DNA from 3 places in the Actinomadura rubteroloni genome. Region 2 is predicted to be linked to each of the others. Evidence: riboswitches for the same ligand, from Rfam matches in the RefSeq annotation. Region 2 holds a riboswitch; each other region holds the start of a gene.
What was found. A riboswitch is a leader RNA that binds a small molecule or an ion and turns the genes downstream of it on or off. The one in region 2 is predicted to bind cobalamin.

Region 1: linked by a shared signal. The riboswitch ahead of metE (5-methyltetrahydropteroyltriglutamate--homocysteine S-methyltransferase) and the one ahead of BTM25_RS10550 (putative cobaltochelatase) in region 2 are both predicted to bind cobalamin.
Region 3: linked by a shared signal. The riboswitch ahead of BTM25_RS08545 (CbtB domain-containing protein) and the one ahead of BTM25_RS10550 (putative cobaltochelatase) in region 2 are both predicted to bind cobalamin.

Annotation. Positions count from the first base shown of each region.
Region 1 is NZ_MTBP01000001.1:282,657-291,993, forward strand. It holds gene BTM25_RS01340 (UDP-glucose dehydrogenase family protein) at 1-145, opposite strand, end outside; gene BTM25_RS01345 (acyl-CoA dehydrogenase) at 631-2,466, shown strand; gene BTM25_RS01350 (hypothetical protein) at 2,517-3,164, opposite strand; gene BTM25_RS01355 (RNA polymerase sigma factor) at 3,161-3,727, opposite strand; gene BTM25_RS01360 (sulfatase-like hydrolase/transferase) at 3,794-5,665, opposite strand; cobalamin riboswitch at 5,777-5,957, shown strand; gene metE (5-methyltetrahydropteroyltriglutamate--homocysteine S-methyltransferase) at 6,095-8,320, shown strand; gene BTM25_RS01370 (APC family permease) at 8,445-9,337, shown strand, end outside.
Region 2 is NZ_MTBP01000001.1:2,363,598-2,372,934, forward strand. It holds gene BTM25_RS10505 (MFS transporter) at 1-1,380, shown strand, start outside; gene BTM25_RS10510 (TetR/AcrR family transcriptional regulator) at 1,385-2,011, shown strand; gene BTM25_RS10515 (carboxymuconolactone decarboxylase family protein) at 2,018-2,551, opposite strand; gene BTM25_RS10520 (SAM-dependent methyltransferase) at 2,591-3,376, opposite strand; gene BTM25_RS10525 (methyltransferase domain-containing protein) at 3,484-4,275, shown strand; gene BTM25_RS10530 (acetolactate synthase large subunit) at 4,295-5,950, opposite strand; gene BTM25_RS10535 (DUF397 domain-containing protein) at 6,080-6,277, opposite strand; gene BTM25_RS10540 (helix-turn-helix domain-containing protein) at 6,274-7,116, opposite strand; gene BTM25_RS10545 (ATP-binding protein) at 7,326-7,769, shown strand; cobalamin riboswitch at 7,823-7,947, shown strand; gene BTM25_RS10550 (putative cobaltochelatase) at 8,005-9,337, shown strand, end outside.
Region 3 is NZ_MTBP01000001.1:1,927,770-1,937,106, forward strand. It holds gene BTM25_RS08540 (CbtA family protein) at 233-1,081, opposite strand; gene BTM25_RS08545 (CbtB domain-containing protein) at 1,116-1,340, opposite strand; cobalamin riboswitch at 1,375-1,529, opposite strand; gene BTM25_RS08550 (histidine phosphatase family protein) at 1,553-2,128, shown strand; gene BTM25_RS08555 (TetR/AcrR family transcriptional regulator) at 2,129-2,764, opposite strand; gene BTM25_RS08560 (medium chain dehydrogenase/reductase family protein) at 2,877-3,908, shown strand; gene BTM25_RS08565 (SRPBCC family protein) at 3,905-4,528, shown strand; gene BTM25_RS08570 (MBL fold metallo-hydrolase) at 4,665-5,408, opposite strand; gene BTM25_RS08575 (FAD-dependent oxidoreductase) at 5,521-6,681, shown strand; gene BTM25_RS29575 (Clp protease/crotonase-like domain-containing protein) at 6,923-7,093, opposite strand; gene BTM25_RS29580 (hypothetical protein) at 7,285-7,461, opposite strand; gene BTM25_RS08580 (ArsR family transcriptional regulator) at 7,874-8,452, shown strand; gene BTM25_RS08585 (hypothetical protein) at 8,415-8,816, opposite strand.

The DNA of each region.
Region 1 (9,337 bases), 2.1 Mb from region 2:
CGCCGGACTGGAGTTTGGCGATCTTCTCCTCGTCCACGTCGACGCCGAGCACGTCGTAGCCGAGCACGGCCATGCAGATGGCGTGCGTGGCACCGAGGTAGCCCGTGCCGATGACGGTGAGGCGCGGGGAGTCGATGGGGCTCATGGCCGTCCTCTCTTGCACGCTGTGCGCGGGCTCACACCCGCCCGGCGGCGATCGAGTCCGGCCCGGCGCGGTGCGGGGGTGGCGGGGGTGGCGGAGCCGGGCGCTCCGGAAGTGCGACGGCGCCCCGTGACGCCAGGGGCCTGATGCGGCGTTTGTCGGTTCTACCAGTAATGAGACCTGAATTGTGTTATCGGTAGGTCGGCAGTGACGTCAAGCACACTCGGGGACGCCGTGCGGCGGCGTTCCGGTGACCGTCCGGCGACCCGGGAGTGAAAGCGGCAGATGACCGTCCGGATTCGCGGGCCCTCTTCCGGCGGGCGTGTGATGCACGTCACTTACCCGTCCATCCAGAGTTCACTGGCGTGCCCGCAATCCACCGGGTGCTGCGGGTTGCGCACTGGTTACCAGCGGGTAGCATGAACTTGAGTTACTGACCAGTACGACCGCGGGGCCACGAGCGCGCCGCCGGACCAACGGAGTGTTCGATGGGGCACTACAAGAGCAACCTCCGGGACCTGGAGTTCAACCTCTTCGAGGTTTTCAACCGCCAGGACCTGCTCGGCAGCGGCCCGTACGCGGAGCTGGACGAGGACACCGTCCGGAGCATCCTGGACGAGGTGAACCGGCTCGCCGAGGGCCCCCTCGCCGAGTCGTTCGAGGACGCCGACCGCAACCCGCCGAAGTTCGACCCCGCGACCGGCACCGTCGCGATGCCGGAGAGCTTCAAGAAGTCCTACCAGGCGTGGATGGACGCCGAGTGGTACCGCGTCGACCTCTCCCCCGAGTTCGGCGGCACCGGCGCCCCGCGCAGCCTGACCTGGGCGATCGCCGAGCAGGTGCTGGGCGCGAACCCGGCCGTCTACATGTTCGCCGCCGGCCCCGGTTTCTCCCACATCCTGTGGAACATCGGCACGCCCGAGCAGAAGAAGTTCGCCGAGCTGGCGCTGGAGCGCAAGTGGGGCGCGACGATGGTGCTGACCGAGCCCGACGCGGGCTCCGACGTCGGCGCGGGCCGCACCAAGGCCGTCGAGCAGCCCGACGGCACCTGGCACATCGAGGGCGTCAAGCGCTTCATCACCTCGGCCGAGCACGACATGTCCGAGAACATCTTCCACCTGGTGCTGGCCCGTCCCGAGGGCGCCGGACCCGGCACCAAGGGCCTGTCGATGTTCCTCGTGCCGAAGTACCTCGTGGACGTCGAGACCGGTGAGCTGGGCGCGCGCAACGGCGCCTACGTCACCAACGTCGAGAAGAAGATGGGCCTCAAGGTCTCCACGACCTGCGAGCTGACCCTCGGCGAGAAGCACCCCGCGATCGGCTACCTGGTCGGCGACGTGCACCAGGGCATCAAGCAGATGTTCATGGTCATCGAGTACGCGCGGATGATGGTCGGCACCAAGGCCATCGCGACGCTGTCCACCGGCTACCTCAACGCGCTGGACTACGCGAAGAACCGGGTGCAGGGCGCCGACCTCACCCAGATGACCGACAAGGCCGCCCCGCGCGTCGCGATCACCCACCACCCGGACGTCCGGCGCAGCCTCCTCACGCAGAAGGCCTACGCCGAGGGCATGCGGGCGCTCGTGCTGCTCACCGCGTCCTACCAGGACACCGTGCAGATCGCGCAGTTCGAGGGCCGCAAGGACGAGCTGGCCGAGAAGATCAACGACCTGCTGCTCCCGATCGTCAAGGGCTTCGGGTCCGAGCGGGCCTACGCGCTGCTCGGCGCCGAGTCGCTCCAGACGTACGGCGGGTCGGGCTTCCTCCAGGAGTACCCGATCGAGCAGTACATCCGGGACTCCAAGATCGACACCCTGTACGAGGGCACGACCGCGATCCAGGGCCAGGACCTGTTCTTCCGCAAGATCCTCCGGGACAACGGCGAGGCCCTCAAGGCGCTGTCCGGCGAGATCAAGGCGTTCGCCGAGGGCGACGCGGGCAACGGCCGGCTCAAGAACGAGCGGGCGCTGCTGAACCGCGCGCTGGAGGACGTCCAGGGCATCATCGAGCCGATGGTCGGCTGGGCGCTCGGCTCGATGGAGGACCCGAAGCTCCTCTACAAGATCGGGCTCAACTCGTCCCGGCTGCTGCTGGCCCTCGGCGACCTGGTCGTCGGCTGGCTGCTGCTGCGCCAGGCCGAGATCGCCCTGCGCAAGCTCGGCGGGGGCGACGTGTCCGACGCCGACCAGGCGTTCTACACCGGCAAGGTCACGGCGGCGCAGTTCTTCGTCCAGACGGTGCTGCCGCGCCTCGCGTCCGACCGCGCGATCGTCGAGGCCACCACGCTCGACGTGATGGAACTCCCCGAAGAAGCCTTCTGACCCCCGTTCGGTGAACGGCCCCCGGCTCGCCCGCCGGGGGCCGTTCTCCGTTACGGGACCACGATCGACGGCTCCACGAGTACGACCTCCTGACCGTCTTCGGTGGGGAGGGTCCGGGCCGGGGGCGCGGGGACGAAGCGGCACGGCTCCACCCGGCCCGTCACGAGGTACTGGCTGACGTTGAACCACGTCCCGTGCTGCTTCTTCAGCCCGAACAGCAAGTACTGGCCCGGACGGAACAGACGCGTGTCCATGCGGATCACCATCTCGCCCGCCGCCGCCCGGTGCCCTTCGACGCCGCCGCCGGGCAGGCCGTAGAGGCCGCGCGGGACGTCGTCCACCAGCGCGACGTGCGGCTGGTGACAGACCTCGCCCTCCGGGACGGAGTAGACGCGGGCCGGCACGCCGAGGCGTTCGAGCTGACGGGTCAGCGCGCCCGCATCCACGCCGTCCCGGATGCGGACGTAGACGACGCCGTCCGGCTTCCGCTCGATCGCGTACGCCTGCGCCGCGGGCCCGCCCGACGTCGCCAGCGCCACGGCCGCCGACGCGGCGAGCGTCAGCGCCGCCGCCGACGCGGCCAGGGCCGCGCGCGGGCGGCGGGACGGCGCCGCGTCCGCGCGGGCGGCCACGAACGCCTTCAGCTCGGCGAGCCGCCGCTCCTCGAACGGCTCCAGCGGCCGGTCGGTGGTCGTCATGAGATTCCCTCCAGCGTCGGTTCGGTCGTGGGCGCCTGCCGGAGCAGCCGACGGGCGCGGTGCAGCCGGACGCGGGCCGTCCCCTGCCGGATCCGCAGGACGGCGGCGGCCTCGGTGATCGTCAGGCCGTCCACGTCGACCAGTTCGAGGACGGCGCGCGGGCCGGGCGGCAGGCCCGCGATCTCCGCGCGGACGCGGCGCGCGTCGCGTTCGGCGTCGATGCGCTCCTCCAGCCGGGCGACGGCGTCGTCGTCCAGCGGGCGCCGGGCGGCGGCGCGGGCCAGCGCGTCCAGCCGGCGGGCGGAACTGCGGCGCTCGGCGGCGAGGACGTTGCGCGCGACGCCCACCAGCCACGCCGACGGGCTGCCGCGTCCGGGGCGGTACCCGTCGGCCGCCTCGACGGCGGCGAGGAAGATCTCGGTGGTGAGGTCGTCCACCGCGTGCGGGTCGCCGGTGCGGCGGGCGACGAAGCCCGTCACCATGCGGACGTGACGGCGGTAGAACGCCTCGAACACGGCGGGATCTCGCCCGATCGCCCGGACCTCCGGTTCGTCAGCGGTCATACAGGCTCGCCTCCCGTGTCGGTTTTCTCCCCTCCTTGGTCCGGGCGGCGGCGGGCGTTACGGGGGTCAGGCGCCGAAGATCGGGGTGGCGGGCGTGTAGGCGCCGGCCAGGACGAGGCTCAGGTACTTCCCGGCGTTGTGCAGGTACTCGGCGGTCGAGCGCGCGGCGCGGTCGATGGCGGGCAGCGCGGGGCGTGCGGCGTCCCCGAGGTAGGTGAGCGCGTTGAGGGCCTGGAGCCGCACCTGCGCGTCCGGGTGGTCGTCCAATGTGGAGGCGAGGTAGGAGACCGCCTGTTCGGTACGGTCGCCGAGGCGGGCCAGGGTTTCGGCGGCGACGATGCGGACCTGGGGCGACGGGTCGTTGGTGAGTATTCGGGTCAGGGCGTCTGCGGCCGGTGCGGCGGCTTTGCCCTTCTGCATGAGCAGGCCGGACGCGGCCCAGTAGCGGATCACTTCGTTGTCGTCGGCGAGGGCGCGGGTGAGTCTCGCGACGTCGCGGGGGTCGCGGCGGATCGCGGTTCCGGCTACGTCCAGCACGCGGCGCAGCGGGTACGCGCCCGGCGCGCGGCTCGCGTCGTAGCCCTCCAGCGCGGAGCCCTCGGGGATGAAGCCGTTGTCGTTGACGTCGAGGAGGTGCTGGTCGAGTGCGCGGCGCAGCCGGTTCAGGTGGCTCCGGTGGCGCGGGTCGGCGGCCAGGTTGCGGACCTCGTCCGGGTCGGCGCGCAGGTCGTACAGCTCCTCGGCGGGCTTCTCGCGCCAGAAGCGCTCCTGGACGGGCGTCAGCGTGCCGTCCAGATGCGCCTGCTCCCAGACCTGGTAACCCTTCTGCTGCCATGCGTACGCCTGGTGCTGCCCGTACGGGCGGTGCGGGCTGTAGTTGCGGATGTAGCGGAACCGTTCGTCGCGGACGGTACGGACGATGTCGTAGCGCTCGTCCATCCGGTTGCGCATCCCGAATGCGTAGGCGGGACGGTGCCGCGCGGCGAGGGACGTGCCCGTCATGTGGCTCGGCGCCCGCAGGCCCGCCAGTCCGAGGACGGTTGGCGGTAGGTCCAGGGACACGGTGATGGGCGCAGTGATGACCGAGCCGGGTCGTGCGGGGGCCAGGTGCGCCCATTTGCGCGGATACCGGACGATCAGGGGTGTGCGCAGTCCGCTGTCGTAGCAGTACCGCTTGCTGCGGGGGAGGATGCCGCCGTTGTCGCCGAAGTAGAACACGATGGTGTCCTCGGCGAGCCCGTCGGCTTCCAGTTCGGCCAGGCGGGCGGCGAGTTGCCCGTCCATCTTCTCCATCAGGTCGTAGTACCGGGCGCGGTCTTCGCGGATCGCGGGCACGTCGGGCACGTAGGCGGGGACGCGGACGTCCTCGGGGCGCGTGCGGCCGGGCCCGGCGGTGAAGATCTGCGACTCGTGGGTCGTCATGTAGGTGAAGACCGAGTAGAACGGGGCGTCGGCGGGGCGGTTCCGCCAGTGCGCGGTGGTGCTGGACGCGTCCCACACCCGCGCCGGGTCGATCGGCGAGTTGTAGTCGCTCTTGGCGTTGTTCGTGCAGTAGTAGCCGGCCGCGCGCAGGTACTCCGGGACGGCCCGCGCGAACGACGGCAGGCGCCCGACGGCGCGCATGTTCTCGGCCGGGCCGCTGGTCTCGGCGGGCAGGCCGGTGACCAGCGCGAACCGCGACGGCGCGCAGACGGGCGCGGCGGAGAAGGCGTTCTCGTACCGGACGCCGTCCCGCGCGAGCCGGTCCAGCGTCGGCGTGCGTGCCACCCGGTCGCCGTACGCGCCGATGTAGGGGTTGTTGTCCTCGCTGATCAGCCACAGGATGTTCGGCCGCCGCGCCGACGCCGCGGCGGCGGGACGGGCGGTGAGGGCCGCCGCCAGCGCGCCGCCGGCCCCGGCCGCGAGCACGTTCCGCCGCGACGGCTCAAAACCACTCAAAACAGACTCCAGGGCAGCGAGGGGACAACGTTCGCGATCATGGAGCAGCCGTCGGCGGATTGTCAACTTAAACGGTAGGGATAGAGCATCGCTAGACTCGGGAACGCGGACGGTTCACCCGGGTCCCCGCGATCCGGGTGTCGTAAGAGGGAACCCGGTGCGAATCCGGGACTGCCCCGCAGCGGTGAGTGGGAACGACCGCCGTCATACGCACTGGGCGCACCCGCCTGGGAAGCGACGGCCAGTAGGACATGCCCGTCCGGCATGGCGCCCGCGAGTCCGAAGACCTGCCTCCGCCCGCGCGCCGCCCGGCGCGCGGTGGTCCGCGGCCTCGTGGGAGGGCCCGGGACGCGCCCGCCGGGGTGAGCCCCGCCGTGCGCGCCGAGCCGTCTCCGGACGCCGCGCCTGGCAAGGCGAGGGATGCTGCCGATGAGAACGACGATCCTCGGATACCCCCGGATCGGTGCCCACAGGGAACTGAAGTTCGCCGTCGAGGACTACTGGGCCGGACGGTCGGACGCCGCCGCGCTCACCCGCACCGCACGCGAGCTGCGCCGCGCGGTGTGGACGGAGCTGCGCGACGCGGGCCTCGACACGATCCCGTCCAACACCTTCTCGCTCTACGACCACATGCTCGACACCAGCGTGCTGGTCGACGCGGTGCCCGACCGGTACCGCCATCTCACCGGGCTGGATCGGTACTTCGCGATGGCGCGCGGTGTCCCGGACGTCCCGGCGCTGGAGATGACGAAGTGGTTCGACACCAACTACCACTACATCGTCCCGGAGATCGGTCCCGGCACCCGGTTCGCGCTGGCCGAGGGCGCGCGGGCGAAGCCGATCGCCGAGTACCAGGAGGCGCGCGGGCTCGGCGTCGAGACCCGTCCGGTGCTGGTGGGCCCGCTGACCTACCTGCTGCTGGCCAAGGCGGCGCCGGACGCGCCCGCCGGGTTCCGGCCGCTCGACCTGCTCGACGGCCTGGTCGAGGTGTACGCCGAGCTGCTGGAACGCCTCGCCGGGGCGGGCGCGGCGTGGGTGCAGCTCGACGAGCCCGCGTTCGTCGCCGACCGCACCGACGCCGAGACGGCGGCGCTCGCGCGGGTCTACCGGCGGCTCGCGGCGCTGCCCAGCCGGCCCCGGATCCTCGTCGCGTCCTACTTCGGGACGATCGGCGCGGACGCACTGCGCGCACTCGGTACGGCCCCGGTGGAAGCGGTGGCGCTGGACTTCGTGGCCGGGCCGCGCAACGTGGACGTCCTCGGTTCGATCGGCGGCCTGCCTCGGACGACCGTCGTTGCGGGCATGGTTGACGGCCGCAACGTGTGGCGCACCGACGTCGCACGGGTCAAGGCGGTCCTCCCGGCGCTGCTCGGGCTCAGCGACAAGGTCGAGGTGAGCACGTCGTGCTCGCTGCTGCACGTCCCGCTCGACCTGGACGCCGAGACCGCGCTGCCCGCCGACGTGCGCGGACGGCTGGCGTTCGCGCGGCAGAAGGTCGCCGAGGTGGTCGCGCTCGGCCGCACGCTCGACCTGGACGCCCCGGCTCCGGCGCGTCCGCGTCCCGACCCCCGGGTCCGCGCCCGGCTGGACGTGCTCGACGACGCGCGGCGCGGCGACCGGGCCGTCCGGTTCGCCGCGCAGCGCGCCCGGCTCGGCCTGCCCGACCTCGCCACGACGACGATCGGGTCGTTCCCGCAGACCGCCGCGCTCCGCCGCGCCCGCGCCGACCACAAGGCCGGACGGCTCGACGACGCCGCCTACACGCGGGCGATGAAGGATGAGATCGCCCGGGTCGTCCGGCTCCAGGAGGACATCGGGCTGGACGTCCTCGTCCACGGCGAGCCCGAACGCAACGACATGGTCCAGTACTTCGCCGAACAGCTCGACGGGTACGCCGCCACCGAGCACGGCTGGGTGCAGTCGTACGGCACGCGCTGCGTACGGCCGCCGATCCTGTACGGCGACGTGTCGCGTCCGCGTCCGATGACCGTCGAGTGGACGACCTACGCCCAGTCGCTGACGAACCGCCCGGTGAAGGGGATGCTGACCGGGCCGGTGACGATGCTGGCGTGGTCGTTCGTCCGCGACGACCAGCCGCTCGCCGACACCGCGCGGCAGGTCGCGCTGGCGCTGCGGGACGAGATCGGCGACCTGGAGGCGGCCGGGATCGGCGTCGTCCAGGTGGACGAGCCCGCGCTCCGCGAACTCCTGCCGCCGCGCCGCGCGGAGCACGCGGACTACCTGGCGTGGGCGGTCGGGGCGTTCCGGCTCGCGACGTCCGGGGTCGCGGACGCCACGCAGATCCACACGCACATGTGCTACGCGGAGTTCGGCGAGATCATCGGCGCGATCGGCGACCTCGACGCGGACGTCACCAGCGTCGAGGCGGCCCGGTCTGCGATGGAGCTGGTCGGCGACCTGCGCGCGGCGGGGTACGCGAACGGGATCGGCCCGGGCGTGTACGACATCCATTCGCCGCGCGTGCCCTCGGCCGAGGAGATCGAGCGCAATCTGCGGGCGGCGCTGCGGGCGGTCGGGCCGGAGCGGCTCTGGGTCAACCCGGACTGCGGCCTGAAGACGCGCGCCTACCCCGAGACCGAGGCGGCGCTGCGGAACATGGTCGCCGCCGCGCGGGCGGTGCGCGCGGCCCCCTGATCATCCGCGCGCCCGCGGCCCGTCGTCCCGCCCGGGACGGCGGGCCGTGCGCCGTCCGGCGGGACGAGTCGGTAGCGTGATCTTCGACAGTCGGTGATCGAAGCGACACGGAGAGTGGGCGGGCGTGCGCAGTTGGCTGCTGGACGGCGTGCCGCGAGAGACGCCCGGCCCGCATCTCCCCGACGGCGAGGACCACCGGCAGCATCCCTGGTGGATGGTGATGTGCCTGACGGGCGTCGACTACTTCTCGACGCTCGGCTACCAGCCCGGCATCGCGTTCCTCGCCGCCGGAGTCGTGTCGCCCGTCGCCACGCTGCTGCTCGTCGCCCTGACCCTGTTCGGCGCGCTGCCGATCTACCGCCGCGTGGCCGGGGAGAGCCCGTACGGCCAGGGGTCGATCGCGATGCTGGAGAAGCTGCTCCCCCGCTGGGGCGGGAAGCTGTTCGTGCTGGTGCTGCTGGGTTTCGTCGCCACCGACTTCGTCATCACGATCACGCTGTCGGCGGCCGACGCGACCGCGCACGCGCTGGAGAACCCGTACGCGCCCGCCGCGCTGCACGGGGAGCGCGTCACGGTGACGCTCGTGCTGATCGCGGCGCTCGGCGCGGTGTTCCTCGCCGGGTTCAGCGAGGCCATCAAGATCGCTGTGGCGCTGGTCGCGACGTACCTGGCGCTCAACCTGGTCGTGGTGGTGGTCGCCGTCCAGCGCGTCCTGACCCACACCGACCTGGTGATCCACTGGCGCCATCTGCTGTCCGCCGCGCATCCCGAACCGCTGGCGGTCGCGGGCGTGGCCCTGCTCGTCTTCCCCAAGCTGGCGCTGGGGTTGTCCGGCTTCGAGACGGGCGTCGCGGTGATGCCGCTGGTCCGGGCGCCGGGCGGGATCGCCGGCCGGGTCCGCGCCACCCGGCGGCTGCTCACCGTCGCGGCGCTGATCATGAGCGTGTTCCTCATCGCGTCCAGCTTCGCGACCACCGTGCTGATCCCGGCACGCGCGTTCGAGCCCGGCGGCGAGGC
Region 2 (9,337 bases):
GGCATCCTGTCCTACGCCCTGTCGCAGTCCCTCGTCTCGCCCGTCCTGCCCACGATCCAGCACCACCTGCACACGTCGCAGAGCACGGTGACCTGGGTCATGACGGCCTACCTGCTGTCGGCGTCGGTCGCGACGCCCGTCCTCGGCAAGATCGGGGACGTCGTCGGCAAGGAGCGCATGCTGCTCGTCGCGCTGCTCGCGCTCGGGGCGGGCTCGCTGCTGGCGGCGCTCGCCTCGTCCATCGGCGTCATGATCGCGGCGCGGGTGATCCAGGGCGTCGGGGGCGGCGTGCTGCCCCTGGTCTTCGGGATCATCCGCGACGAGTTCCCGCGCGACCGCGTCTCCGGCGCGATCGGGACGGCGGCGGCGCTCATGGGCGTCGGCGGCGGCCTCGGCATCGTCGTCGCCGGGCCGATCGTCAACACGCTCGACTACCGCTGGCTGTTCTGGCTCCCGCTGATCGTCATCGCGGTCGCCGCGGTCGCGACGCACCTGTTCGTCCCCGAGTCCCCGGTGCGCGCCCCCGGCCGGATCAACCTGCCCGCCGCCGCGCTGCTGTCGGCCTGGCTGGTCGCGCTGCTCGTCCCGATCAGCGAGGGCTCGCGGTGGGGCTGGACGTCCGGCCGCGTCCTCGGGCTGCTCGCGCTCGCGGTCCTGCTCGCCGCCGCCTGGATCGCGGTGGAACTGCGCTCGGCCGAACCGCTCATCGACATGCGCATGATGCGGCTCCCCGCCGTCTGGACGACGAACCTCGTCGCGCTGCTGTTCGGCCTCGGCCTGTACTCGCTCATGGCGTTCCTGCCCGCGTTCGTGCAGACGCCGCCGTCCGCCGGCTACGGGTTCGGCGCGAGCGTCACGGCGTCGGGCGTGTTCCTGCTGCCGATGACGGTCACGATGTTCTTCAGCGGCCTCGCGGCGGGACGGCTGGGACTGCGGTTCGGGGCGCGTGCCGTCCTCGCGCTCGGCGCGGTGCTGCTGATCCCGTCGATGGTGCTGCTGGCCACCGCGCACGCCGAGCGCTGGACGATCTACCTGGTCGCCGCGCTGTGCGGGGCCGGGATCGGGTTCGCGTTCTCGGCGCTGTCCGCGCTGATCGTGACGGCCGTGCCGCCCGCGCAGACCGGTGCCGCGAGCGGCATGAACGCCAACATCCGGACGATCGGCGGGTCCATCGGCACCGCCGTGACCGGGTCGATCATCACGTCCGGCGCGGTCGGCGGCCTGCCGAGGGAGTCCGGGTACACGCACGGGTTCTGGTTCCTGGCGGGGGCGGCGGCCGTCGCGCTCGCCACCACGCTCCTCGTGCCGAAGGCGCGCCGCGCCACCGTCGCCGAACCGGTGCGGGAGGCCGGGACGCTCGTCCCGGCGGCCGATAATTGACCCCATGGTCACCGCAGACGCCCGTCCGCTCCGCCGCGACGCCGCCCGCAACCTCGAACGGGTGGTCGCCGCCGCCCGGGAACTGTTCGCCGAACAGGGCCTGGACGCCAGCGTGGAGAGCATCGCCGCGCGGGCGGGCGTCGGCATGGGGACGGTCTACCGGCGCTTCCCCACGAAAGAGGCGCTGATCGAGTTCCTGGTGGCGCAGGTCGTCCGGGACTCGCTCGGCCTCGCCCGGCGGGCGCTGGACGAGCGCGACGGCACCGGGCTGGCGTCGCTCCTGCGCGGCATGGGCGAACTCCAGGCCGCGCACCGGGGCTGCCTGCGGCGGCTGTGGGCGGGGCTGCCGTCGGCCGAGCGGCGGGAGTTCCGGTCGATCGTGCGGGAACTGCTCGTCCGTGCGCAGGACGCCGGGACGGTCCGGCCCGATCTGGCGGACGGGGACGCGCTCGTCCTGTTCTGGTCGCTGCGGCACATCGTCGAGCTGACCGTCGGGGTGGACCCGGACGCGTGGCGGCGGCACCTGGACGTCCTGCTCGCCGGGATCGCCCCGTCGGACCGTCCGCTCGCGCACCGGCCGCCGACCCACGCCGAACTGGACGAGATCCAGGCCCGCCATTCCGCCCGCTGAAAAACGTCAGGCATAACCGCCGGTGGCGAGCCCGCGCGCCATCATCGCGTAAACGCCGGGATCGGCCGGGGCCGTCGTCGCGAGGCCGTCCACATAACGGTTGTACATGCAGAACGCGGCGGCGATGAGAATCGCGTCGTGGATCTCCTGGTCGGCCGCGCCCGCCGTTTTCGCGTCCGCGACGAGTTCGGGCGTCACGGCCGTCCCGCCGCGCTGGACGGCCTCGGCCAGGCGCAGCAGCGCGCGGAGCCGGGGCGTGACCGGCGCGGCGTCCAGATCGGCCGTGACCTGGCCGAGGACGGAGTCGTCGCCCAGGAGTTCGGCCGCGCACGCCCCGTGCGACCCGGCGCAGAAACCGCACGCGTTCAGTTCCGAAACGTAGGCGGCGATCAATTCCCGCTCGCCCGTGGAAAGAAGACCCGGCCCGCGCAGCAGCGCCTCGGCGAGCGCCCGCAGCGGCCCCGCCGTCTCCGGCCGGTAGGCGAGCAGGGCGGGAAGTCCGGGCAGTTCGCTGCCGAGGTCGATATGCGGCACGGGCACCTCCGAGAAAGGATGATCAGCGGCACCCTAGCGGCGCGGTCAGGGTTTGCGGGCCACTCCACCGAAGGTCATGACCTCGTCCGGAAGGCCCCACCGGTTCGGGAGCGGGCGCCACCGCGAGCACGACACGACACCCGGTTCGAGGAGTTCGAGCCCGTCGAAGTAGGCGGTGATCTGGCCGGCGCCGCGCGCCCGGATCGGGTGCGGCGTGCCCGACTCGTTCCACACGCGCATCGCGGTGCGGGTGGCCTCGACGTCCAGGCACGCGTGGGTGAGGACGAGGTGGCTGCCGGACGGCAGGGCGTCCACGAGCGTCCCGACGATCCGGGCCGCCTCGGCGTCGTCGGTGAACAGGTGCAGGATCGCGAGCAGCATCAGCGCGACCGGACGGTCCAGGTCCAGCGTCGCGGATGCGGCGGCCAGGATCCGCCCGGGGTCGCGGGCGTCGGCGTCCACGTAGCTCGTCGCGCCCTCGGGCGTGCTGGTCAGCAGCGCGCGGGCGTGCGACAGGACGAGCGGGTCGTTGTCGACGTAGACGATCCGCGCGTCGGGGGCGAGGCGCTGCGCCATCTCGTGGGTGTTGTCGGCCGTGGGCAGGCCCGTCCCGACGTCGAGGAACTGCCGGATCCCGGCCTCGTGCACGAGCGGCGCCATGACGCGGCCGAGGAACTGCCGGTCGGCGCGGGCGGCGGCGGCGATGCCGGGCACGTGCCGCGCGACCTCCTCGCCCGCGCGGCGGTCGGCCTCGTAGTGGTCCTTGCCGCCGAGCCAGTAGTTCCACACGCGCGCCGAGACCGGCCGGTTGACGTTGACCTCCGCGTCCATGGCGCACATCGTCGCACATGTCCGACGTCTCACATAATGAGATTCACTTCTCAAATAGTGGTCATCGTGTCTAGGGTGCGGAGCAGGCAACGCCACGGGAGGAAGTCATGACCAGCTACACCCACGGCCACCACGCGACCGTCCTGAGTTCGCACGAGTGGCGCACCGCCGAGAACTCCGCCCCCCACCTGCTGCCGCACCTGACGCCGGACGCGGAGGTCCTGGACGTCGGCTGCGGCCCCGGCACGATCACCGCCGGCATCGCCGCCCGCGTCGCCCGCGTCACCGGGATCGACGCGGCGGCGGCCGTCCTGGAGCGGGCCGCCGCGCACGCCCGCGAGCAGGGCGCGGCGAACGTCGCGTTCGCGGTCGGCGACGTCCACGCGCTGGACTTCCCGGACGACTCGTTCGACGTCGTCCACGCCCACCAGGTGCTGCAGCACATCGCCGACCCGGTGCGGGCGCTGGCCGAGATGCGGCGCGTGTGCCGGCCGGGCGGGATCGTCGCCGCCCGCGAGGCCGACTTCGGCGGCATGGTCTGGTACCCGGACCCGCCGGGCATGGACGCCTGGCGCCCCGTCTACGAGAAGGTGGCGCGCGGTAACGGCGGCGAGCCGCACGCGGGCCGCCGCCTGGTCGCCTGGGCGCACGCGGCCGGGTTCGCCGACGTCACCGCGACCGTCTCGTCCTGGTGCTACGCCACGCCGCAGGAGCGCGAGTGGTGGAGCGAGACGTGGGGCGGACGGATGGTCCACTCCAACGTCGCCGAGGCGGCCGTGGCGGGCGGCCACGCGACCCGCGCCGAACTGGACGCGATCTACGCGGGCTGGAAGGAGTGGGCGGCCGACGCCGACGGCTGGTTCACCGTCCCGCACGGCGAGATCGTCTGCCGCGCCTGACCCGCGGCGCCGCGCGGACCTAGAACGGGTCGGTCAGCTCGCCGAGCCGGTCGGTCAGTTCCAGGTTCGCGCGGTAGTCCACCGGGACGGTCACCACCGACACCCCGTCGTCGGCGAGCGCCTTGCGCAGCGTGGGCAGCAACTCCCCGGCGGACGTCACCCGATAACCGCGCGCCCCGAAACTCTCGGCGTAGGTGACGAAGTCGGGATTGCCGAACCCGATGTTGGAGCTGCGGCCGAGTTCCAGGTCCATCTTCCAGCCGATCAGGCCGTAGGCGCCGTCCTCCCAGATCAGGACCGTGATCGGGACGTTCTCCCGGACGGCCGTCTCCAGCTCCTGCGAGTTCATGAGAAACGCGCCGTCCCCGGTCGCGGCGAGGACGCGGCGGTCGGGACGGGCGAGCTTCGCCGCGATCGCGCCCGGCACCGCGAACCCCATCGACGACAGCCCGTTCGACACCAGCAGCGTGTTCGGCTCGTACGTCGGGTACATCCGCGCCATCCACATCTTCACCGCGCCGGTGTCGGCGAGCACGATGTCCTCGCGTCCCATGGCGGCGCGGATGTCGGCGACGACCCGGCGCGGCGACAGCGGGAAGCCGTCCTCGGCGCGGCCCTGCTCCAGCTCGGCGCGCAGCAGCTCGCGGATCTTCTCGCCCGTCCCGGCGCCCGCGAACCGGCGGTGGACGGAGTCGGCGAGCTGCCGCAGCGTCCGGGAGATGTCGCCCTGGATGCCGACCGTGACCGTGTAGTGGTCGTCCACCTCGGCGGGGCTCTGGTGGATGTGCAGGATCTGCTTGTCGCCGTCGGGGTTGATCTTGACGGGGTCGAACTCCTGCAGCTCGTACCCGACGGTGATGAGCACGTCGGCGCGGTCCAGGCCGAAGTTCACGTAGTCGTGCCGCATGAACCCGACGGCGCCGAGCGCGAGCCGGTGGTCGTCGGGGAAGACGCCCTTGCCGTTGAACGTCGTCGCGACCGGCACGCCGAGCGTCTCGGCGAAGTGCACCAGCGCCTCGCCCGCGTGGGCGCGCGTCGCGCCGTGCCCGGCCACCACGACCGGCTGCCGCGCCATCGCGATCACGTCGGCGGCGCGGGCGATCTGCGCGGGCGACGGCTCCTGCGGCCGGACGACGTTCACCGCGAGCGGCTTCAGGGTCTCCGGGACGGGCGCGGACTCGACGTCCTCGGGAATCGCCAGGTACACCGCGCCCGGCCGTTCGGTCTGCGCGGTCTTGAACGCCTTGCGGACCATCTCCGGCAGCGCCTCGGCCGTCGGCGTCAGGTCCGCCCACTTGGTGATCGGGCGGAACAGCGACACGAGGTCGATGACCTGGTGCGACTCCTTGTAGATGCGGTCCAGACCGACCTGCGCCGAGATCGCCACCACCGGCGTGCTGTTGGTCGTCGCGTCGGCGACGCCGAGCTGCAGGTTGATCGCCCCCGGGCCGAGCGTGGCCGAGGCGACGCCGGCCCGTCCGGTCAGCCGCCCGTAGATCTCCGCCATGAACGCCGCGCCCTGCTCGTGCCGGACGAGGACATAGCGGATCGACGAGTCGTTGAGCGCGTCGACGAAATGGATGTTCTCCTCGCCCGGGATGCCGAAGACGTACTCGACCCCTTCGGCCTCCAGGATGCGGACGAGCAGCCGGGCGGCGTCGGCCTGCGTGGACATCGGGTGTCCTTCTTCCAGTCGCGGCGCCCGCGGACCCGCGGGCATCCTTCTCAGCGTCGACTCCCATTCGATCATTCCGCTTCGCCGGTGTGGCGCCGCCCACCCCGTGAAGCGCCGGACGGCCGCCGGTCAGGCCCCGCGCACCGAGTCCAGCAGCGCGCTCCAGCCGGTGCTGGACAGGACCAGGGCCGGGCCCTGCGGGTCCTTGGAGTCGCGGACGACGCACCGTCCGCCGGCCAGGTCCGCCACCTCGACGCACTGCTCCCCGCTGCCGCTGTGGGAGGAGGTGCGCCAGCAGCCGCCGGTGTCGCGCCGCGTTTTCGTCACATGCCGCTCCTTGCCGCCTCGATCATGAGGTGCGCGGATTCCTCGGGGGTGAGGGCCGCCTCCTCGATCCGGCGGAAGCGGTCCCTGTGCTTCGCTATTTCCGCGCTGCTTTCCACATAAACGTCGCCCATCGTGCCCTCGACGTAGGCGATATCGGGATCGGCGGGGTCGGAATAGGAAAGGATGGTGAAACGTCCGTCAAGTCCGGCGTGTTCCATGGTGGAGAACGGCAGCACCTGAACGGTGACAAAGGACCGTTCGCCCATTTTCACAAGTTTGTCCAATTGGGCGGCCATCACCTGGAGCCCGCCGATCGGACGCCGCAGGGCGCCCTCGTCCATGATCATGTGCAGTCGGGGGGCGTCGGTCCGGTCCAGGATCGCCTGGCGGATCTTGCGGGCGTCCACCCGGCGCTCGATCTGCTCGCGCGTGGCGAGCAGGCGGCCCGCCGTGATGACGGCGCGCGAGTAGTCCTGCGTCTGGAGCAGGCCGTGGATGAGCTGCGGATCCCAGGTGCGGATCTCCGAGGCGTCGTCCTCCAGTGCCACATAGCTGCCCGCGAACACGTCGGCGTAGGCCGTCCACCAGCCGCGCCGGCCCGCCTCGCGGGCGAGGGTGAGCAGCGCGTCCCGGTCGGGGCTCGGGACGCCGTACAGGTCGAGCAGCGCGGCGATGTCGTCGGGTTTGGGGCGGGTCTGGCCGGTCTCCAGACGGGAGACGGTGGCGCGCGACCAGGCGAGCCGGTCCGCCACGTCCTGGAGGGTGAGGCGCTGCTCCTCGCGCAGCTTGCGCAGCTCGCGGGCCAGCCGGCGACCGCGCACAGTAGGCCGGTAGGTCATGGCTAGCGAGTCTTTCCGTCAGCGCGGCGTCGCACAACGTGATTGCCGGAATCCGCAGGGATTGACGAACTCGGTGGAGCAATCTGGCGAAGCCAGTTGCGCCGCTGAGATTCTCACGAGACGCTGTCGCGTGACGGCTCGGGGACGCAATGTGACGAGTTGCCCAGGGGCGCCCCCGCCCAAGGCGTCCCGAGCGGGAGGACCGACCCGTGAAAGTCTCAGCCCAGACCACCGACCCCCTCGCTCCGCCCGCCGGCTGGACGTGGCCGCTGCCGGACGGCCCCGAGTGCGCCCGGCACGCCCGCGCCGTCCTGGAGGAGGCGCTGGCCGCGCTCGGCGTGCCCGCCGAGGCGCGCGCCGACGCACGGCTCATGGTCAGCGAGCTGGCCACCAACGCCCACCAGCACGCGGCCGGGAGCCGTCCGCACGAGCTGTGGCTGTGCCGCGACGCCGCGTCCGGAACGGTCTACTGCGCCGTCTTCGACCGGGACGCGTCCGCGCGGCTGCCCGGCTACTCCTGGACGTCCGGCGACTGCGGACGCGGCCTCGCGATCGTGCGGGAGCTGTCGGGGGGCCGGTGGGGCACCGGGGCGGCCGTCGCGCGGATCGGGGAGCCCGAGCCCGGCAAGGCCGTCTGGTTCGCCATTACCTGACCGTCTTCGTCCAGATCGCCGGGAGTGTGCGATCCTTGCGGACGGCGGACAGGAGGAACCCGGTGCGAATCCGGGGCTGTCCCGCAACTGTGACCGGGGAGCCCGTCCCCACGCTCGACGCCACGGCGGACACGCCGGAAGGCCCGGGGACGGACGGTGATCCGGGAGCCAGGAGACTCCGGCCGCCGCTTGGACCGCCAACGGGCGTGGACACCCGACGGAAGGACAGTGGGGCATGGCCTCCAGCGACGCGCGCTACCCGTTCTCCGCGATCGTCGGCATGGACGATCTCAAGCTGGCGCTGCTGGTCAACGCCGTGTCGCCGCGGGTCGGCGGTGTGCTCGTGCGCGGCGAGAAGGGCACGGCCAAATCCACGATCGTCCGGGCGCTGGCCGCGCTGCTGCCGCCCGTGCCGGTCGTGCCGGGCTGCCGCTTCTCGTGCGACCCGTCCGCGCCCGACCCGCGCTGCCCCGACGGCCCCCACTCCGGCGCCGGCGAGCGCCCGGCGCGGCTGGTGGAACTGCCCGTCGGCGCGGCCGAGGACCGGCTGACCGGCTCCCTCGACATCGAGCGGGCGCTGACCGAGGGCGTCACCGCGTTCGAGCCGGGACTGCTGGCCGCCGCGCACCGGGGCGTCCTGTACGTGGACGAGGTCAACCTCCTGCACGACCATCTCGTCGACCTGCTGCTGGACGCCGCCGCGATGGGCGAGTCGCACGTCGAGCGCGAGGGCGTGTCGGTGCGGCACGCGGCGCGGTTCCTGCTCGTCGGGACGATGAACCCCGAGGAGGGCGAGCTGCGCCCGCAGCTCCTGGACCGCTTCGGGCTGACCGTCGAGGTCGCCGCGACCCGCGACCCGGCCGAGCGCGCCGAGGTCGTGCGGCGGCGGCTGCGGTTCGAGGACGACCCGGGCTCGTTCGCCGCGCTGTGGGCGTCCGCCGAGGCCGAGCTGGCCGGGCGCATCGCCGCCGCCCGCGCGCTGCTGCCGGACGTCGCGCTGACCGACGCGGCGCTGCGGCAGATCACGGCGGTGTGCGCGGCGTTCGACGTGGACGGGCTGCGCGCCGACCTCGTCACGGCCCGCGCGGCGCTGGCGCTCGCGGCCTGGAACGGGCGGACCGAGGTGACCGCCGACGACGTCCGGACCGCCGCGCGGCTCGCGCTGCCGCACCGGCGCCGCCGCGACCCGTTCGACGCGCCCGGCCTGGACCGCGACCGGCTGGACGAGATCCTGGACGAACACGCCGATCCCGACCCGCCCGACGACGACCCCGGCGGCCCCGGCGGCTCCGGCGGCTCCGGCGGTGCGGACGACGCGGCCGGTCCGGGCGACGGCGCCGGCTCGGGCGACGCTGCGGGCGCGGACGATGCCACCGGCTCCGGCGCGGACGAGAGCGCGGGTGCCGGCGCGGGCACGGGCGCGAACTCCGGCGCGGGCGCGGGTTCGGCCGAGGGCGCCGACGCGAGTGCGGGCGCAGATGCCAATGCGAGCGCGGGCGAGGGCGCAGGTGCGGGCGCCGGGGGCGGGGCGCCGGACGCGGCGGACGAGCCGCCGAGCGGCGGGCGCG
Region 3 (9,337 bases), 440 kb from region 2:
TTCGCCGACGGTAAGCCCTTGGTCTGACGCCGCGCCCGCCGGTCACGATCCGCTGAGCGCCCTGCGCTCGCTCCGGTGAAGTGAGAACCCGCAAGGCAGAACCGGCGGTTGCCCGCCCGCACTGAACCAGCCTGCTAACTACGTGCCGTTTCATGGCGAGCCAACGGGGCCGTGCAGCGCGTTGAGGATGCGGCGCACGAGCGAACCCTGTCGGTTCTCACGGGGCGGCGGGTCAGACGGTGGCGGGTGCCGCGTTCGTGTCCGGACGCGGGCCGAGCAGGCGTTCGGCGAGCGGCGCGAAACACAGCCCGATCGTCCCCCACAGAACGGCCTGCGCTGCAACCGAGAAGAAGCGGAAGGCGAACAGGGTGTCGGCGGGGAAGCCGGGGTAGACGATGCGTCCTTGCGCGTCTCGCAGGGGCAGCGGTGTCTCGGTGGCGTGATGTCCGTACGCCTCGACGTTCGCACTGAGCTCGCCGAAGGACGGCAGGACGAGCATCACCGCGCCGAGAACCACCGCGCAGGCCAGGACGGCGAGCAGCGTGGCGTTCCACGTGCCGAAGCGGGCCTGGAGCCGCTGCCCGAGCCACGCCCCGGCCACCAGGACGACGATCGAGATCCCGACCATCAGCAGGTAGAGCCCGCTGCGCTCCCGGATCGTGTCCTCGTGACCGATGGCCGGGGGATTGGCGGGGTACTTGGCGAACGGGATCAGGTACAGGGCGAGGAAACCGCCCCCGGCGACCAGCAGTGCGAGCGTCCGCGGCCGGACCTTGCCCGTGCGTCCGCAGGCCAGCGCATAAGCGACGGCGTACAGCGCGCCCATGGCGATACCGAACGCGATGATGCCCACGCCGATGCCGACGTTGCCCTGGAAGGCGCGGCTGAATGGTTCGGCGTGCTCGTGCTCGACGGCCAGTCCGGCTGCCTTGTCGAGCGCGGACTGGGCGGTGTGGCGGCCGCTCTCGTAGTCGATCGCCTTCTGGATCTGCGGCTCGGCGAAGATCCGGGCGAACAGAAACGCCAGCAGCCCGCCGATCGCGCCCACGGCCATGCCGCGGACGATGAAGTGCCGTTCCACGGCCTACTCCTTCAGTTGTGTCCGGTGCCGTGGATCAGTGGCAGGGGAAACCGAGGAAGTGCCGCGCGTCGTGGACAAACTCGTGCACGTGCGTGTCGTTGCCGAACACCGAGGTGGCGCCCTGGTCGATGCCGATGAAGTAGTACAGCGCCACACCGAGCAGAACGGTGCCGAACAGCCACAGGGCGGCGCGCGTGCCGCCGAGGACGACGGGGGTGGAGCCGGTGCGCGCACCGTCAAGGGTGGTGGACGTGCTCATGTGGGGCCTCCCGGGGATCCTGCGTCCCACGCTCGATGGACCGTTTGCGATGGCGGAGGTCTGACTCTCCGGTCCCGGGACGGGACGGATCACAGTGGCGCGACCGTGCCGGATTTCCACCGACTTCCCCTACCATCTACCGTCGTGACCTTAAGCTCCGCGCGTCGAACCGTCAATGAAAGGCTGTTCACGTCCGTCTCGGTCACCGGGCGGTGACGGTCCGGCTTTTCCTCGTCGCGCACGCGCCGACGGAGGCGACCCGCTCCGCCCGCTTCCCGGACGACGAACCGCTCACCGCGCACGGCCTGGCCGCAGCCCGCGAACGCCGTGGCGCGCTCCGGCGGATCGACGTCGCCTACCGGGGTCCCGAGGCCCGCTGCCGCGCGACCGCGCAGGCACTCGGCCTGGACGCGGCCACCGACCCGCTTCTCGCGGACGTGGACGTCGCCGGATGGCGCGGCCGTACGCTGTCCGAACTGGAGACCGAGGATCCGGCGGGCCTGGTCGCGTGGATGTCGGACCCGGACGCTTCTCCCCACGGCGGTGAGCCGCTGTCCCGGGCGATGGCGCGCATGGCGACGTGGTTGGAGCGTCTGCCGGCGGGTTCGCTGCGGGTTGCGGCCGTCACGCATCCCGCGTTGATCCGCGCCGCCGTCCTGCACGTGCTGGCCGCGCCGCCCGGCGGGTTCTGGCGGATCGACACGGAGCCGCTGTCGCTGACCGTCCTGTCCCGCGACGGCGGCCGGTGGAGGCTGCGCGAGACCGGGCATCCGCTTGCGGCCGGGTAGTCAGTCGGCCAAGACGTCCGCGAGTTCGGCCGCGTAGAGCTGCGCCGGGTCGAAGCCCATTCCGGTGAATTGACCGGCGACTTCCAGGGACAGGACGCCGTGCATCCGTGTCCAGAAGCTCAGCGCCTTGTGCAGCACGGCGGGCGGCGCCGGGTGGTCGCCCGCCCAGGCGCGGTGGTCGGCCAGGTGCGCGTCGAGCGGCGTCGCCGGCGGGTCCAGCGTCATGCAGGCGTCGAGCAGGAGCGCCATCGTCTCGGACGCGATGAGGGTGATGTCGTCCGGCGCGTGGTAGCCGGGGACGGGCGTGCCGTAGATGAGCAGGTACCGCTGCGGGTCCTCCAGCGCCCAGGCGCGCAGGGCGTGCGCCAGTCCGGCGAGGTCGGCGCCCGCTTCGGCCGCTGATCCGAGCGTGTCGGCGAGGCTGCGGTAGGCGTCCCGGACGAGGTCGGTGATCAGCTCGTCGCGGCCCGAGTAGTAGCGGTAGAGCGCGGGCCCGCTCATCCCCATCCGCTTGGCGATCGCGTTGAGCGAAAGTGCCGACGCGCCCGTCGTGGCGATCTGCTCCCGCGCGTGCCCCTTGATCTCGGCGCGGACCTGGGCGCGATAGCGCTCGCGCGGCGTGGCTGTACCCGCCATGACCACCTCCCCGACTCCAGTTAGAAGGTATCACGAACGCTATTGACACTCATCCAAGCGTCCGGTTATAACTTCTAACGAAAGCATGAGCCTCTAGGTACAGGAGATCGCCGTGAACACCGAAGAACTGGTCGAGGTCGTCCTGCCGGGCCGGGTCGAACCGGACGGCCTGCAGATCCGCCACGGGACCGTCCCCGCCGCCGGGCCCGGCCGCGTGGTGATCCGGATGGAGGCGACCGGCGTCTCCTTCGCCGAGCAGCAGATGCGCCGGGGCCGCTACTACGACCAGCCGCCGTTCCCGTTCGTCCCCGGCTACGACCTCGTCGGGACGGTCTTGGCCGTCGGCGCGGGCGTCGCACCGGACCTGGTCGGCGCCCGGGTCGCCGCGCTGGTCAAGGTCGGCGGCTGGGCCAGCCACGTCGTGGTCGACGCGGCGGACGTCGTGCCGGTCCCGGACGGCGTCGGCGCAGCGGAGGCGGAGGCGCTGGTCGTCAACGGCATCACCGCGTGGCAGATGCTGCATCGAAAGGCGCGTGTCCGCGCCGGGCAGACGATTCTCGTGCACGGTGCCAGCGGCGGTGTCGGTTCGGTGCTCGTCCAACTCGCTCGTGCCGCCGGCGTGACGGTGATCGGTACGGCGTCGGCCCGTCACCACGCGGCGCTGCGGGACCAGGACGTCGTCCCGGTCGACTACCGCGCCGACGACGTCGCCGCACGGGTCCGCGAACTCGCCCCGGGCGGGGTGGACGCCGTCTTCGACCACGTCGGCGGCCCCGGCATCGTGGACTCGTGGCGTCTGCTCGCCCCGGGGGGCACGCTCGTCTCCTACGGCACCGCCTCGACCCGGGACGACCGGGGATCCAAGCGGTGGCCCGTTCTCAAGCTGCTCGCCCGGATCTGGCTGTGGCAGACCCTGCCCAACCGGCGCCGCGCCTATTTCTTCAACGTCTGGGCGGGACGGGCACTGGCCGCGAACCGGTTCCGCGCCCGGCTCCGCTCCGACCTCGCGCAGGTCTTCGCCGCCCTCCAGCGCGGCGACATCACCGTCCGGATCGCCGCGCGGCTGCCCCTCGAACGCGCCGCCGACGCGCTGCGGCTGGCCGAGTCCGGAACCGTCGCGGGGAAGGTCGTGCTGGTCCCGTGACCCGTCGTGAGAACATGCCCGGTATCCGCCTGGGCCTCGCCGCGCTCGTCCTGACCGGCGGCGTGGCGCTCAGCGTCCCGGCCGCTCAAGCCGCCTCGCACGATGGCACGTCGCAGTGCCGAGGCGAGGGCACCGAGGCCGCCGCACTCATCCGCTACCGATCCGACATCCTCATCAAGGCTCCGCTGCCTGCCGTCTTCGCGCTGCAGACCGACGTCGAGCGCTGGCCGACGTGGCAGGAACCCGTCCTCAGCGCGCAACGCCTCGACCCCGGGACCCTGCGGCGCGGCTCGCGGTTCCGCTGGACGACCCCGGCACCGCCCACACCGACGACGCCCGCCACGACCCTGACGATCACCTCGACCGTCCGGCAGCTCCGCCACGACGCCTGCGTCCTGTGGAGCGGCCCCGCGATCGGCGACGGCGTGCGCATCGACCGCGGCGTCCACCTGTGGAGGTTCACGAAGGTTCCCGGTGGCGTGCGCGTCCACACCGAGGAGACCTGGACCGGCGACCAGGTCGAGGCCGACGTCCCCAAGGCGACCGAGATTCTCGGCACGGGCCTAGAACACTGGTTGCAAGACCTCAAGACCAAAGCCGAGGCTCAACGCCACGTATGAGGCGCACGACCCGGCGACACAGCGCCGCGCCTGAGTGCAGCAGGACGAGGCGGCGTGACGCGCCTCGGCCCGGCCTGGCTCGGTCTGCTGAGTTCCGGCGCGGGCTTGCCGCGCCGCTGGTGCGGAGGGCGCGCGGTCAAGCGCGGAGGTCGGCGATGGCGGCCTGGAGTGAGCCATGGTGGACCGGGCCGTGGCCGGGGAGCACCGTGTCGGCGTCAAGGCGCTCCAGTGCGGCGAGAGCCGCGACGATCTCGCCGTCGTCGCCGTGGTTGAACCACGGCGCGATCAACTGGGGACCGCGGCGCCGTGAGACGGCGTGCCCGGTGATGAGGCTGTCGCCCGTCGCCACCGCTCCGGCGGACGGGATGAAGTACGCGGTGTGTCCCGACGTGTGGCCGGGAGTCGGGACGGGGACGGGTGCGCCGGGCAGGTCCAGCGCGCCGGCGGTCGCGAACGGCAGGGCGTGCGGTGCGGCGACGTCGCGCGTCGCGCCGGCGCGCAGGATCCGGAGCGCCCACGGCAGGACGCCGGGCCGGTGAAGCTGGGCGAGCAGTTTGCCCGGCGTGAGCTGCTGGAGGTATTCGCGGCGCGCGTGCGGGACCTCGGCTGCGGCGAGGTGGACGGGCGTCCCGAAGCGGGCATGGAACGGGTTCACCGCACCGAGGTGGTCGACGTGCGCGTGCGTGACCAGGATGGCCCGGACGTCCTCGGGCCGGTGCCCCACCGCGCGGATGGACGCCACGACGGCGGCGAGGTCCCCCGGATAACCGCCGTCGATGAGGGTGAGGTCACGGCCGTCGCGCAGCAGGACCCAGTTGACGTCCGTGCCGGTCCCGAGGAAGACGTTCTCGGCCGCCTGCACCGGGGGGTCGTAGCTCACTGGTTCTCCTCAGGTTCGGGGGCGCCGCAGGCATCGTCCGCGATGGACGGGCCGGCGAACAACTCGGCGAGAACCGTGTCACAGGCTCGGCCGGTGCCGCGTCCTTGTCGGCATGACGAACCACATCACCATCATCGGCGGCGGGCTAGCGGGCCTGACCGCGTCCATCGCCTGCGCGGAGGCCGGCGCGCCCGTCCGGTTGTACGAGGCGCACCGCACGCTCGGCGGACGCGGCCGGGCGACGTCCAAGCCCTATGTGGCGCACGACGGCGCCCACGTCTTCTACGCCGACGGTCCGCATTACCGGTGGCTGGCCGAGCGCGGTTTCGTGGCTGGGCTGGGCTGGCCGTCCCCGGCCGCGTTCGCGCGGACGCGGTTCCGCGTCGACGGCCGTCTGCGCCGCGTGCCGCCCGTCCGGATGCTGCGCGCGCAGTCCCACCGGTGGCTGACGGCGCCGGTCGACGTGGACTTCCGCACCTGGGCGTCGGACCGCTGGGGCGAGGCCACCGCGCGGCACATGGCGAACGCGATCAGCGTCGTCACCTACGACGCCGACACCGGACGGCTGTCCGCCGCGTTCGTCTGGGACCTGTTCCAGCGGGTGCTCGGACCGCGAAGGCCCGCCGTCCGCTGGGTGCGCGGCGGCTGGCAGACCGTCGTGGACCGCATGGCGGCCCGCGCAGCCGAACTGGGCGTGGAGATCGAGACGGGCGCCCGCGTCGACGCGCCGCCCGCGGACGGCCCGGTGATCGTCGCGACGGACCTGGCCTCGGCCGCCCGCCTTCTGGACGACACGAGCCTGACCTGGACGAGCGGCCACGCCGCCCTGCTCGATGTCGCGGTGCGCTCCCACCGGCGCGACCGCACGCTGGCGTTCGACCTCGACGAGGGCGGATTCCACGAGAGCTACACGATGCAGGACGACTCCATCGCGCCGCGGGGCGAGTCCCTCTACCAGCTCCAGATGCCGATCCGGGACGGCGAGGCGCACGCGCGGGCCCACGAGCGGCTGCGTGCGTTCGCCGACCGGCTCCTGCCCGGTTGGACGGACCGCGTCACCTTCCAGCGCACCGCCGTGGCCCGGGGCCGCACAGGTGCGCTCGACCTGCCCGGACGGACGTGGCGGGACCGTCCGGCCATCGAGCGCGCCGACGGCATCTACCTCATCGGGGACATGGTCGCCGCGCCCGGGATGCGCGGCGAGATTTCGGTGAACAGCGCGCTCATGGCCGCCGATCTGGAGACGCGCGCCCGCGCACGGACGGTCCGGTAGGCGCCAGGGCGTCCCGGAGCGCGTCGTGCAGAGACGGCGACGCGAGGGCAGCGAACGGCCGGGACCGCTCAGGGTCGATGACGTAGTCGTGCTCGTTGCCGCTGGCCAGGCAGCCAGCCGCGCTCCAGCGCGTGCTCCGTGGTCGGCGCGGGTTCGTTCAGCAGCCGATCGAAGGCGGCCAGCGGTGGGTCCGGTGACCGACCGTCGCGGCGGCTGCGGCCCGGAACGACTGCGCCGCCCGTTAGGCGACCCGCTTAAGCTCGCGGATCACCCGGGGCGGACGGGACGCCAGGCGCTCGGCGGCCTCCAACGGCCGCACATCCAGCTCGCAGAGCAGGACGAGCCGGTGGACGAGCCCGAGATCGGTCGCCTTGCGCGGCGTGAGCGGACGGTCGTCGAGCAGGAGTTCCACCGCGCGAGACGCCGAGCACGTAGAGGGCGCGCCGGGTGCCCGGTCCGGCCAGCATGCCGAGCGCTCTCAGGGAAGCCGATCGCGTATGTCCCCTCGGCGGCGACACCGACTTGGCAGGCCAGCCCGAACACCCGGCCGAGGACGAGGGAGATGCCGGGGATCGCGGCGACGAAGAATTTTGGCCGTCCGGTTCACCCGGCGGAACGACGCGTACAGGTGGGCGCGAGCAGCAGGCCCTGCAGCGCAGTGGTCCGGATCGTCCGGTCCACGGGCCGCAGCCGGGTCAACGCGTGCCCGAGCACGACGCAGGCGGCCGGATAGGGGAGCCGGACGGGCGCCAGACACAGCGCGTCCAGGGCGTCGGGCACGTGCAGGTTCGGGAACGCCGTGCCCCTGACCTGTGAAGACGATCGCTCGAACCGATGCGTCGCAGATCAGACTCCGCGTGAGGTCGTCTAGCTCGACGTTCGTCCGCTCGTCGAAGGATTGGTGCGGCGGGTTGTTGAAGCACACCAGCAGCACGCGCCCGTGCCGCCGGACCGGCGGCCGGGGGTCGCCGGGATCGGATCGCAGAGGAATCATGGCCGCGGCCGGCACATAAGTTTTTGAAGTATGTGAATACCTTCTTTCAGTGATACTCCGGGCGGCGCGGCCTGGCGCGCCGGACTTATGACCAGTTCTGCGGGATCGCCCGCACGCTCGACGTCGCGGGAGAATGCTGGACGCTGCTGATCGTGCGTGAACTCATGTCGGGTCCAAAAGGCTATTCTGGCCCGGCCGGTGCTTAACGGCACCGGGACGAGCGTGCTCGCCGGGCGCGTCAGGCAATTAAAGGCCGACGGCGTCGTCGTCCGGCGGCACCTGGCACCGCCCGCCGCGTCCCCCGTCTACGAACTGGCCCCGGCCGGGGACGAGCTGGCGAGGATGCCGCTCGCGCGGCCGGGTGCGCGGCACCACACCGGCGACGGCCGCGCCCCGGCCGACGTCTTCCGGGCGGAATGGGCGCTGGCGCCCTTCGTCCACCTCCTTCCGGCCGAGGTGGTGCGCGGGATCGACGCCGTCCGTGAGTTCCGCATCGACGGCAACACGGCGCATTTGCGCATCGGCGACGGCGGCGACGGCGGCGACGGCGACGGCGACGGCGCCGTCGGTCCCGAGTCGGCGGACGGACGCGCCGACGCCGCGATCCGATCCGACGTCGCGCCGTTCGCCAGCCTCGTCGGCGGCTGGCTCGCCTTCGGCGAGGCACTCGCGGCCGGCCGCGCCCGGGCCGAGGGAGGGGACGCCGTGCAGGCGGCGCTGATCGCTCTGCTATGGCCTGTCATCGAGGCGGACGGTTGGGCGTCGCGGGGCGGGTGATCACCGCCACCACGACCAGTAGCGCGGTCGTCAAAACCGCCGGGCCGGCGGTGGCGGGGTCGGGCGGACGCAGGGGAACGAACGTGACCCAGGCGATGAGGAGGAGTTGCGCGACGGCTGAGCCGAAGCGGAGGCGGGGGAGCAGCAGGCCGATCCCGGTGGCGACCTCGCCGACGGCGGACGCGTAGTACACCCAGATCGGGTGGTCGTGCCGGTAGACGTGCATCGCCCAGTCCCAGCCGTAGAGCTTGCGCGCCCCGGCGAGCAGGAAGAACACGCCGAGCGCGCTGCTGGCGAGCGCGGCGGTCAGCTGGACATGTCGCCTCGCACGCAGGGACGGCGCGTCCCGTACTTGTCCTTTCATATTGCCTGAGTCTCCCTTCTGTTTCGATTGTTCGCTGATGTTCGGAACGCTCGTTTTTGGTGCTGTTCAATTGTCAGCTTAATGGACAAGTGGGCGGTCCTGTCCGCTGCCGCAGGCATTGTATCCGTGGTGGGATTCGAAGAGTTCGGGTTGGATGCGAAGTGTGTTATTTCGCGAATATGAGTTGCAAAAGTGGCATTTATGGCCCCGCGGCACGAGTGCGATGACAGGAGTCCTGCATGTCGTGTATGCTGTCCTGAAAAACAAGACTCATCTGGTCGGGGTTGTGTCGCGGGCATGGATCGGCCGTGTTCGACGATGGGAGGCCGCGAGGTCGTGTGCTACTCGCGGTGTTTCAGGGGGCTGCGAAAGCGGCCAGGTGCGGAGTGTGACTGAGTCCGGCCGGCTCGCGTAGGCCGCTGCAATGACAGCTCGTCGCAATGCTTGCGTGCGCGTCCGGGCTGAGTGGCGCACTGGGCGCCCGTGGTCGGCGTTATCGGCGGGCGACGTGCACCGCGGTC